One region of the Bradyrhizobium sp. WSM4874 genome, then DNA from elsewhere that is predicted to be linked to it. Evidence: riboswitches for the same ligand, from Rfam matches in the RefSeq annotation. Region 1 holds a riboswitch; the other holds the start of a gene.
What was found. Region 1 has a riboswitch for cobalamin ahead of metE (5-methyltetrahydropteroyltriglutamate--homocysteine S-methyltransferase). Riboswitches for the same ligand answer to the same signal wherever they lie in the genome.

Region 2: another riboswitch for cobalamin. It lies ahead of AC0L3P_RS04075 (TonB-dependent receptor); the one in region 1 lies ahead of metE (5-methyltetrahydropteroyltriglutamate--homocysteine S-methyltransferase).

Annotation. Positions count from the first base shown of each region.
Region 1 is NZ_JBVVPR010000021.1:42,748-48,631, reverse strand. Features, by position in the region: gene AC0L3P_RS21760 (EAL domain-containing response regulator) at 1-629, shown strand, start outside; gene AC0L3P_RS21755 (4Fe-4S binding protein) at 1,213-1,416, shown strand; cobalamin riboswitch at 2,148-2,347, shown strand; gene metE (5-methyltetrahydropteroyltriglutamate--homocysteine S-methyltransferase) at 2,447-4,762, shown strand; gene AC0L3P_RS21745 (cytochrome-c peroxidase) at 5,581-5,884, opposite strand, start outside.
Region 2 is NZ_JBVVPR010000003.1:38,982-44,865, reverse strand. Features, by position in the region: gene AC0L3P_RS04095 (energy-coupling factor ABC transporter permease) at 1-358, shown strand, start outside; gene cobF (precorrin-6A synthase (deacetylating)) at 404-1,153, shown strand; gene cobT (nicotinate-nucleotide--dimethylbenzimidazole phosphoribosyltransferase) at 1,169-2,221, shown strand; gene AC0L3P_RS04080 (histidine phosphatase family protein) at 2,222-2,794, opposite strand; cobalamin riboswitch at 2,867-3,068, shown strand; gene AC0L3P_RS04075 (TonB-dependent receptor) at 3,185-5,542, shown strand; gene AC0L3P_RS04070 (PepSY domain-containing protein) at 5,554-5,884, shown strand, end outside.

The DNA of each region.
Region 1 (5,884 bases):
TTCCACCGGCCTATTTCATCCCGGAACCTCACGATCCGCATTTTAGGAACTTGTCGCAGTTCGTGATCGACCGCGCGATCAAGGATTGGCAGTATCTTCTGGAGCAGCAAACTTCGATCGATCTCTCCATCAATCTCCCGGCAGCATTCCTGATTGACCCGCAGGAGGTACGCGATCTCTGTCGGCGCATGCCGTCGCACGCCGCTTTCGGCGGTTTGACGATTGAAATCGAGAGCGTTGAAGCGATCCAGAACCTAGATCTCCTGGTCGAGGTTGCGCGTGAGGTTCGCTTTCACAACATTGGCCTTGCAATCGACAATGTCGGTGCCAATTGGCCGCAGCTGATGGGGATGACAAAATTCCCGTTCGTGAAATTGAAAGTGGATCGTCAGTTCGTAGGCGGCTGCGCGAATGGGCCCCTCAAGCGAAGGGTGTGCCGCCATATCGTTGATCTAGCCAAAGAGTACAATGTGCGCACCGTCGCCGAAGGTGTGGAGAGCCAGGCCGACCTAATCGCTGTGGCCGAACTCGGCTTCGACCTTGCGCAGGGCCATCTGTTCGGAAAAGCCATGCCACTGAAGCAATTTGCACAGTCATCTTTCAACCCCGCTCCAGCTCGTCCAAAATAGTTGCGAGTGGCTGAGTGCGGCCAAGTGACGCTCACGAGCACCGCCATGCCTACTCGGCACCAGGCATGAGGCTGAGTGCAATTCAGTCGGTCTGCAAGGCCAGTGTCGCTCGTCCCGCCGCCACTTCATGTTTCCCTCCGAAGCTTGTTATACGACAAGCCCGTTTTGGCAAGCCTCCAGCGAGTCCTCCGCGCAGCTAGCGTTGCAGCCATGAGCGAGGCTTGCACAAACCTCCAGTCGGGGTGTGTGACCGGAGGTTTGCCGAGATCCGACGTAGACCTGCGTCCGCTGGCGGTTTTTTGTCGCCGCCGGTTGAGGAAGCGTCAGCCTCGCTTGCCCCCGCGCTGACGTGCCAAGCAAACCGACGGACGCTTCCAGCGTCAAGTCGCGACTGACTCTCGCAAGAGGGCCAGACGGCTCGTAGCCTGAAATTGAAGCGACCTGTTGCTGTCGCAGATGCAACATGGTCTCAGACCCGGGACAGCCGAATTGGGCAAATTGCCCAACATTGAGCGCGTCTGCGTTTGGCACGGCATTTGAAAGGGATCGCGCATGGCATCGCTCGCCTAAGGAGTCGGAAGGCATGGCTTACAAGATCGTCGCTTCGCAATGCACCGTTTGTGGCGCATGTGAGTTCGAGTGTCCCAACGCGGCGATCAGTCTGAAGCGCGACATTTACGTTATCGATGCCAAAAAATGTACGGAGTGCGAGGGCCATTGCGACACACCGCAATGCGCGGTGGTCTGTCCGGTCCCTGACACCTGTGTCCCGTCCAAGACAGGATAGGCAGCCCGCGACCAAAAGGCCTCATCGCTCGATTTCGCGAACGAAGTTGTAGATGTGGGGCCTTGAGGAGACCACGACCGCATGGGGCGCATCGAGGTCGATTAACATCGTTATGAGCTTAAGGCGCTGAGCGACTCCGAGGACCCCCTCAAAGGGCTCTGTCGGAGGACACCGTCGAATTTGTCACGAACAAGGACAAGGCGAGGCAGACCGGCGTCGAGCGGCCACGGACGCATCGAAGCCGGCGCAAAAGTCGCTCAGCACGTGAACACCTAGTGCACCGAGAAGATCGTCTTGACCAACCTCACGGAGGCGGACGACCTCGTGCCTGGTCGCGGGCCCGCCGAACACCAAGGAGCCGACCTGATCATCCGTGCGGTCCTGGAGCGATCCGGCTTTCGAAATTTCTAGGGAGCCTTATGGGCTGTGGCCAAACGGATGCCGGCCCAGGATGATCGCACCTTCCTGACGCGCAGGTTCGAAAAGTTGCCGACGGAAAAAGCCGCCTCCTCGCGATCACACAGATACCGAAAGCGGCCCGGGTTCGTTCCGGTGGTGGAGCTCACCGTTACGCGAGCAAGGAGCGAATGCATTTCACAAGCGGAGCCTCCACAGATCCGGGCGTGTTCACCAGGCCGCGAGCAAGACCGTCGTGCCCGCCTAGTGCGCTCGTAATCGCTTGGGCAATATCGCAGCGAGAATCGGTAGGTTGACGCATCGATCCTCGTGCGCATAATTCAAGCCGTCGCGGTCTCCGGATTTCGTTTGATCCGGAGCTAAGAGGGAAGCCGGTGCAATGCCGGCGCTGCCCCCGCAACTGTAAGCGGCGAGCCGCTGTCCAATGAAGTCACTGACGCCATGCGGCTTCGGGAAGGCCGGACAGCAGCAACGACCCGTGAGCCAGGAGACCTGCCTCGACAAGATATCGTCCACGGGCGGGGCGTCCCGGTGTGCGCCAAGCAGTTGTCGCTCAGGCGATGTTCGCTGTCTGCGTCCGCCGTGGCCTTTGCCCCAACATGGGGTCTAAGCTATGTCTATCCTTTCGCTTCCCGTTGCAACACTGGGGACGTCACGCATCGGCCCACGACGCGAACTCAAATTCGCGCTCGAGAGCTACTGGGCGGGAAAGTCCAGCGAAGCCGAGCTCCTCGAGGCGGGGAGTGGACTTCGTGCCGCTAATTGGGCACGGCAGAAATCCCGCGGTGCGACCGTCATTCCTTCGAATGACTTCTCGCTCTACGACCATGTGCTCGATACCAGCCTAATGGTCGGCGCCATTCCCGACGTTTACGGCTGGACCGAAGGTCCTGTGTCGCTCAAAACCTACTTCACCATGGCGCGTGGCGCTCAGGACGGTGGTCACGCTCAGCATGGGCCCGGCGTAGCCGCACAGGAGATGACGAAGTGGTTCGATACGAACTACCACTACATGGTGCCGGAATTTCACCAGGATCAGATCTTTAGGTATGCCTCTCGGAAGCCGATCGAGGAATATGAGGAGGCAAGAAGCCTCGGTTATCAGACGCGGCCCGTCCTAGTGGGCCCAGTCACTTTCCTGAAGCTCGGCAAAAGCGTAAATCCCGCATTCAATCCGCTGTCGCTGCTTGATCGACTCCTCCCCGTCTACGTCGATGTTCTCCGCGAACTAGCCGCGCGCGGCGCTGAATGGGTTCAGCTCGACGAGCCATGCCTAGTGATGGACGTCGACAAAGCATCTCGGGCGGCTGTCCGCCGGGCCTATGCTCATTTCGCTAAGGCCGTGCCGGCCCTTAAAATCATGCTGGCCACATACTTCGGGGCTGTCGGCGACAATCTTGAAACAGTATTGGCCTTGCCCGTTGCCGGGCTTCATGTCGACCTGGTTCGTGCACCTGACCAGTTGGACGCGATTGTCGCCAGAGCCCGTAGAGATCTCGTGGTCTCGCTCGGCGTCGTTGATGGTCGCAACGTGTGGCGCTCTAATCTGCCGGCGCTACTCGACCAACTTGCTCCTATGGTCAAAAAACTGGGCAGGGACCGTGTTCAGATTGCCCCCTCCTGCTCGCTGCTTCATGTTCCGACCGACATTGAGCTAGAGATCGATCTCGATCCCAATCTGAAGACGTGGTTGGCGTTCTCAGTGCAGAAGATCAAGGAACTTTCGATATTGGGCAAAGCGCTGGCTGGCCTTGCTGCCGACGTGGCCGATGAACTCACGCTCTCAGAGGATGCATCCGTCACCCGCGAAACATCGCCGAAGATCCACAGTGCGAACGTCGCCGGACGAATGGCCGCGATCGACGATAGCATGCGCCGCCGTCGCAGTGCGTTCACCCAGCGCGCCGACGTCCAGCGCGTCGCCTTCGCATTGCCGATGTTTCCAACCACAACCATCGGATCCTTCCCGCAAACGGCGGACGTCCGCAATGCGCGTGCAGCTCATGCGCGGGGAGCGCTGAATGACACGCAGTACGAGCAGCTTCTGAAAGCGGAGACAGCCCATACCGTGCATTGGCAGGAAGATATCGGCCTGGACGTGCTCGTACACGGTGAGTTCGAGCGCAATGACATGGTTCAATACTTTGGCGAGCAGCTGTTGGGTTTCGCATTCACCAAGCACGGCTGGGTTCAGTCTTATGGCTCGCGGTGCGTTCGCCCTCCTATCCTGTTTGGAGATGTCTCCCGCCCGAAGCCCATGACCGTTAAATGGTGGCGACATGCGCAGTCTCTGACCAAAAAACCCGTCAAGGCTATGCTGACCGGACCGGTGACGATCCTGAACTGGTCGTTTGTCCGTGACGACATCCCGCGGAGCGAGACATGCCGACAGATCGCTCTCGCGATCCGAGACGAAGTCATCGACCTTGAGGCGGCTGGAGCGACCATGATCCAGATCGACGAGGCTGCGTTGCGGGAGGGATTGCCGCTGCGCAAATCGCAGTGGAAGGACTATCTCGATTGGGCAGTGGACAGTTTCCGCGTTTGCTCCTCCGCTGTCGCTGACGGAACTCAGATCCATACGCACATGTGCTATTCCGAGTTCAACGAAATCATCGATGCGATCGCAGCAATGGATGCCGACGTCATTTCAATCGAGGCGTCGCGCTCCAAAATGGAATTGCTCGACGCTTTCAAGAGCTACAAATATCCTAATGAAATCGGGCCAGGCGTCTATGACATTCATTCACCGCGCATTCCCGCAGCAGCCGAGATCAAGCAGCTGATTGTGTTGGCGCGGCAGCGGGTTTCCGATCGGCAGCTCTGGATCAATCCCGACTGCGGACTGAAAACTCGAAGATGGGAGGAGGTGCGTCCCGCGCTCGTCAATATGGTGGCCGCCGCACGCGAGTTGCGGGGTGAGGCATGATCGTACGGAGCGCGTCACCAACGTATTGTGAATAAGATGCACGCGCTTTGGGAGGTCGCGATATCTTGCGAGCTTCCTAAACCTTCCAGCGCTTGCGAATGCCGGTCTGCTTCGGCGGAGGTGATCGCATACACCCGGCGACAAGCTCGAATCCGGCGGACGACAGCATGCCGGTCATACCGATCAGGTGACATATTCCAACTCACTACCGCTCGACGCGAACCACGGCCCTATCTTTTCATTTATCCATCGCGTGGATGCGTCCCATCACAACAATCTATTTTACCGCCCTTCCGGAATTTCATACGTAATTGGCGCGTTGGCGCGGGCTTCGGGAAGATTTGCTGGCGTTGGGGCGCTGCCACATGGTGCCGCGTGACGGCAAACTGACGCTTGAGTTCCAGGACACGGCAGCCAAACCGCCTGCGGGATGGATCCCAGCTCCATCAAGGCTCCCCTTGCCAACCGGACAGCTGGCAAGTGGTGGCAAGTCTTGAACTTTCCGACAGGAGTGGAAAGCAAGCGGCTCGCTAAGTTGCGCGGAGCGATATCCGCTTCTTGTTGTTTGACGGCGAGTGCCCTCGCCGTAAATCGGTCGCCGGTAGTCCTCCCTACCGACGAAAGCTGGTGCGATGCGGAAAGCAGCGTCGCTCCTGCGTGACTTCTGCCCGGCCTCCCGTCGAGGCCGGGCATTTTTATGTATGCGTGGTGATGAGTGACAGCACAGCATCATTCATTTAGACGTCATTGCGGGGAGGCCGGTTTCTTGCGTCGCCTCTGTTGCTCTTCGTCAGGGAATGAGGCCGGTGCTGCTAAGGCTATCTGTCTATTGAAGGCTTTGGTGTCGTGTTGGTGCGCGTCGGCAGTATCGGATATTCGATCTTAGGCAGCCGACCGGTCAGCGAATTCAGAAATGAGACAATGTCGTTTTCCTCCCTATCGCTAAGCTTGGTGCCGAGCTGGATTTCACTCATCAGGGCAACAGCTTGCTTCAGGCTCCAAACCTGGCCCGAATGGAAGTAAGGGGCTCGCAACGCGACGTTCCGCAATGGCGCAGCGCGGAAGACATATTCGTCGCCAGCCGCCCTGGTAACCGCGAACCGGCCCTTATCGGCGTCCGGA
Region 2 (5,884 bases), on a different contig from region 1:
CCTGCCGCAATATGGCATGAACGTCACCACGCTGCTGGTGCCGTTGTTCGGAATCCAGGCGATCGCCACGCGGATCATTTCGCGCAACACGGCCTATGTCGATCTGAAGTATCGCCAGGCGCTGGCGCTTTCGACGACCTATCAGGCGGGTGTCATCGCCTGGGTGGCGTTCTGGGCGCTTTATGGATCGGGCTTCGGTGCGACCAACCTCGCCAACATCGCGACCTTCGCGGCGTCCTATGCGCTGGTCATCGTGATCGAGCCGCTCGCCGATCTCGGCGTGCTGGCGCTGGCGAAGTCATTGCGCGGCGTCACCGCATCCAGCCTCGTCACGCCGCGTTTGCACAACGCGGCCTAGAGACAAGCGAACGGGCGGCCGTCATGGCCGCCCTTCGCGGGCACGATGCTCACGCTCTCCCTGATAGGCATCGGTTGCGGCGATCCCGAGCAGCTCACGCGCGCCGCGATCACTGCCATCAACGCGGCCGACCTCGTCCTGATCCCGCGCAAGGGGACGGCCAAGTCCGACCTCGCCGATCTCAGGCGGACGATCTGCGCAGATGTGCTCACTAGCGACAAGACGCGCGTTGCAGAGTTCGATCTGCCCGTGCGCGACGCCGCTGAAGCGGATTATCGCAAGGGCGTGGACGATTGGCACGATGCCGTCGCCGCGGCCTGGTCGCAGACGATCGCAGATCGTCTCGAAGGCGAGGGCAAGGTCGCGCTGCTGATCTGGGGCGATCCCTCGCTTTATGATTCCTCGCTGCGCATTGCGCGGCGGCTCAATCCCTTGCCGAAAATCGAGGTCGTGCCCGGCATCACCTCGATCCAGGCGCTGTGTGCGGCGCATGCGCTGCCGCTCAACGACATCGGCGAGCCCGTCCTGGTCACGACTGGCCGCCGCTTGCGCGATGGCGGTTGGCCCCAAGGTGTCGATACCGTCGTGGTGATGCTCGACGGGGGCACGGCGTTCCACTCGCTTGATCCGGCGGGCCTGCACATCTGGTGGGGGGCCTATCTCGGCATGCCCGATCAGATCGTCATGTCCGGCGCGCTGGCCGAGATCGGCCCGCGTATCATCGCCGTCCGGCAAGAGGCGCGCGAACGGCACGGCTGGATCATGGACAGTTACATCCTCAAGCGCAGGCTGTGAGGCAAGCGAGGCAGCATGCTCCCCGAATGGGTCACCCAACAATGCCCCGATATCTCCGCAGTCCATCGCGAGGCGGCGGTGGCGCGGCAGGCGCAACTGACGAAACCGACCGGCGCGCTCGGCCGGCTCGAGCAGCTCGCGATCGAGCTTGCCGGCCTGCAAGCAACCGAGCAGCCGCGCGCGGCGCGGGTGCCGATCATCATCTTTGCCGGCGATCACGGCATCGTCGCGCAGGGCGTCTCGGCCTATCCGCAAGAAGTGACCATCGCGATGCTGGCGAATTTCGCCTCCGGCGGCGCCGCGATCTCGGTGCTCGCGCGTGAGCTGGGGTCCAGCCTGGAGGTCGTCGATGCCGGCACACTGGCGCAGGAGGAGATGGCCGGAATCGTGACCGACAAGCCGCGCAGCGGCACGCGCGATTTCAGCATCGAAGCTGCGCTCACCCCCGCAGAGCTGGCATTCGCCTTCGAAGCCGGCAGACGTGCGGTGACGCGCGCACAGGCCGGGCAGCCCGATCTTCTGATCTTCGGCGAGATGGGCATCGGCAACACCACGACATCGGCGGCGATCGCGGCCGGCTTGCTCGGCGTGAGCGCCGCGGAGATCGCGGGCAGCGGCACCGGCATCGACGCGGCCGGCCGTGCGCACAAGGCGCGGGTGATCGATGCTGCAATCGCACGCCATGCCATTGCAGGCGCTTCGCCCGAAAAGATCCTGTGCGCCGTCGGCGGTCTCGAGATCGCGGTCATCTGCGGCGCCATCATTGCGGCCGCGCAAGCCCGCATCCCCGTGCTGATCGACGGCTTCATCGTGTCGGTGGCGGCGCTGGCGGCGGCGCGGCTCAACCCGTCGTGCCAGCCGTTCCTGCTGGCCTCGCACCAGTCCGCCGAGCAGGGGCATCGGCTGGTGCTTCGCGCGCTGAATGTGCAGCCGTTGATCAGCCTCGATCTCAGGCTCGGCGAAGGATCGGGCGCGGCCATCGCGCTGCCGCTGGTGCGGTCGGCGTGTGCGCTCCACAACGGCATGGCGACCTTTGCGCAGGCCAATGTGCCGGATCGTCCGGCCTGATCAAATCATCGGCTGATTGACGGAGCCGACGCGCCAACCGGTCGCGAGCCGGTCGATCCGGGTCAGCGACAGCGGATCGATCACAAAGCGCAGGGCCGCTTGTGGCGTCAGATCCAGCGCGATGCACAGCGCCGCGCGGATCGTGCCGGAATGCACGACGAGCGTTGCGGCCCCGGCGCCGATCTTTGACAGCCCCAGCCGGACGCGCGCGACCTGTTCCTCAAAGCTCTCGCCGCCCGGCGGCCGTCCGCGCGCCGCATCGCTCCAGAACCGTGCATAGGCCTCGCCACCGGTCGCGGCGAGTTCGTCATGCCGACGGCCGGTCCAGTCACCAAAATTTTGCTCGCGGAATTCGTCCAGCTGCAGCGGCTCGAGACCCAGCGCGCGGGCCGTCTCGACCGTGCGCCGCGACGGGCTCGCATAGCTCGCGGCGTCCCGCGGCAGGCGCTGGCGCAGCGCCTCCAGCTGCGCGCGAGCGCCGAGATCCGCTGGCGCGTCGGCTGCATGGATCGTCCCCGTGACGCCATCGACGGGCGCGTGCCGTATCAGCCAGAGGAAGGTCTCGCCTTCCATGCTTATCTCCAAGGAAACTGGTCGTTGTGGCAATAACGCCGCAACTGGCACATTGACTCTGTCTGGATCGTAATCCTAGATGCTTGCGACGGTTTCCCCGAGAGGGGATGAAAAGGGAATGCGGTGCGGGGACCTTGTCCCCAATGCCGTGGCTGCCCCCGCAACTGTAAGCGGCGAATCTTGCGTCACATGCCACTGGGTATCTCGGTCCCGGGAAGGCGACGCAAGGTACTGACCCGCGAGCCAGGAGACCTGCCGTCAGCCGTGGTCACACGCGAAGATGTCGGTCGGGGAGTACAGACATTCGGCTTCATCGGAAGGTTGGGAGCCGGAAGATGGGACCTTGGTTCGCTGTGACGTGCCACTGACGTCATACCGAGGTCCGAGACCGTGTCTCCTGTTCGCATTGTACGACCGCGCGCGTTCCTGCTTGCATCCGCCGCACTCACATCCTTTGCCGTTCTTGATCCCTCCGCCGCGCTGGCGCAGCAGGCTCGCGAACCTCTGCCGCCGGTCGAAGTAACGCCCGCCCAATCCCGCAAGCAGGCCAAGCCCGCCGCGCGGGAGGCGCAGGGCCCACGCCGCGCAGCAGCGCGCCCGCCAGAGGCCGCATCTGTACCGCCCAGGCCTGTCGTGCCGATCGCGGCAGCACAGACGCCGCTCAATACCAATGCCGTCGCCGAAAGCGCCTCGCGCCTCGGCCTGACCGTGCGCGAAACGCCCGCGACCGTGGAGGTGATCTCGGCCGCAACCATGCGCGAGCAGGGCTATCGCACCGTGTCCGACGTCGCGCAGGGCGCGGTGGGCGTCACATCCGGCGACAATCCGGCCGAGCCTTCGGCTTTCTCCATGCGCGGCTTCACCAACAGCCAGATCAACACGCTCTACAACGGCATCAAGATCGGTCCGCAGAACATGACCTCGCGGATCACCGACACGGCCAATCTGGAGGCTGTCGAATTCCTGAAGGGTCCGGCGTCACTGATGTCGGGCGAGGGCGCCGCCGGCGGCGCGATCAACTTCGTCACCAAGCAGCCGCACACCGGAGCGATCCGGAACGAGGCGGATTTCTCCTGGGATTCGCTGAACTCGTTCCGGGCGCATTACGGCTCGGGCGGCAGCACCAATGTGCAGGGGCTGGACTACCGCTTCGACGTCAGCCGTTCCTCGCTCAACGGCTTTGCCGACGACACCAACACCAAGACGCTCGACGTGTCGGGCCAGCTCAACTACCGCATCTCCGACAGCCTCAAGGTCTGGGGTGCGATCGAGTATCGGGAAGATCGCTCGAAAGCTTATTGGGGTGCGCCGCTGGTGCCGATCGCCTTCAGCGGCTCGCATGCGACGACGGGGATCGTGTCCGGCAATTACGTCTCGAACTACAACAAAACCAATCTCGGTGCGGTCACGATCGACGATCGCACCTTCAACACCAACTACAACGTCCTCGATAATCGCAACGTCGCACAGGAGGTCTGGCTGCGCGGCGGTTTCGAGCTGAAGCTGGCGCCCGACCTGACGCTGAAGAGTCAGGCCTATGGTTACGGCGCAGAGCGAACATGGTTCAACAACGAGATCGAGGCGTTCAATTCCGGTACCAACATGGTTGACCGTGAGCGCTTCTATGTCGCGCACAGCCAACGCCTGGTCGGCAACATCACCGACCTGATCTGGGATGCGAATATCGCCGGCTTTGACAATCGCCTGGTCACGACGTTGTCCTCAAGCTACCTTGATTTCGTGAGGCCGGGCGCCGCAAATTTCCCCGGCGATTCCGTTCCGCTGGTCGATCCGCCTCGCGGCTATTACGGCCTGCTCACCATACAGCAGCAGACCGCGCGCATCGACAACGAGGCGCTGTCGTTCGAGGATCGGCTGAAGCTCACGCGCAGCTTCGCGCTGGTTGGCGGCCTGCGTGTCGAGCATATCGGGCTCGACCGCAATTCGACCGACAAGTTCGGTCTGGAGAAGGCGAACTTCCCGTTCTCGCAATCCTGGGTCCCGACCACGGGCCGCATCGGCTACACGTGGGAAGCGGTTCCGGGCCTGACCTTCTTCAGCCAATATGCGACCGGCGCCGACATCGCGGCCAACAACATCTTCCTGCTCAATCCGACTGATCCGCTCAACCTGACCACCGCGCGCACCTATGAGACCGGCGTCAAGCACCTGTTCTGGGACAACCGGGCGGAGTGGTCGTTCTCGGCCTATGACATCCTGCGCAAGAACGTCTATGCCGCGGCCGGCGGCATGCAGCTCAACCTTGCCGGACGGCAGGAGTCGAAGGGCGCCGAGCTTGCCGCGTCCGTGCGTCCGATCGAGCCTCTGCGCCTCTGGGGCAACATCGCCTATGTCGATGCGCGCTACGCCGACTACGATTTTGTCGGCGGCTCGTTTTCCGGCAACACGCCGCCGAACGTGCCGCGCGTCGTCGCCAATGCCGGCGCGTCGTACCGTTTCTTCACGCCCTGGGCGGTCGAGCTCGGTATCACCGGCCGCCATGTCGGCGACCGCTACAACACTGATGCCAACACGGTGACGCTGAAGGCCTACACCGTGGCCGATGTCTACGCCTTCGTCGACATCCCCAAGACCGTGTTCAACGCTGTCGACCAGGCCCGCCTGTCTTTCCGGGTGCGCAACATCGCCGACAAGCGTTACGCGATCTGGGGCGATCCGTTCTACCCAGACCAGATCCTGCTGGGCGCACCGCGCACCTATGAGATCTCGGCCGCGTTCAAATGGTAGGACGCTGATCGATGATGCGCACGATCGTCCTGCTGCATCGATGGCTCGGGATCGCGTTCTGCCTGCTGTTCGCGATGTGGTTCGCGACGGGAATCGTGATGCACTTCGTTCCGTTCCCATCTCTGACGGAAACGGAACGTTTTGCCGGGCTCGTGCCGCTGGCTAGCGCTGAGACGAGGATTGCGGTCGCCGATGCCGTGGCCGCAAGCGGCATCGCGGATGCGACGCGCGTTCGCCTGATCCAGCGCAGCGACGGACCGCTCTATGTCGTCTCGGGGCCATCCCGCGCAAACGCAGTCCGCGCCTCCGATGGGGCCGACGCGTCGGTCAAATCATTCGACG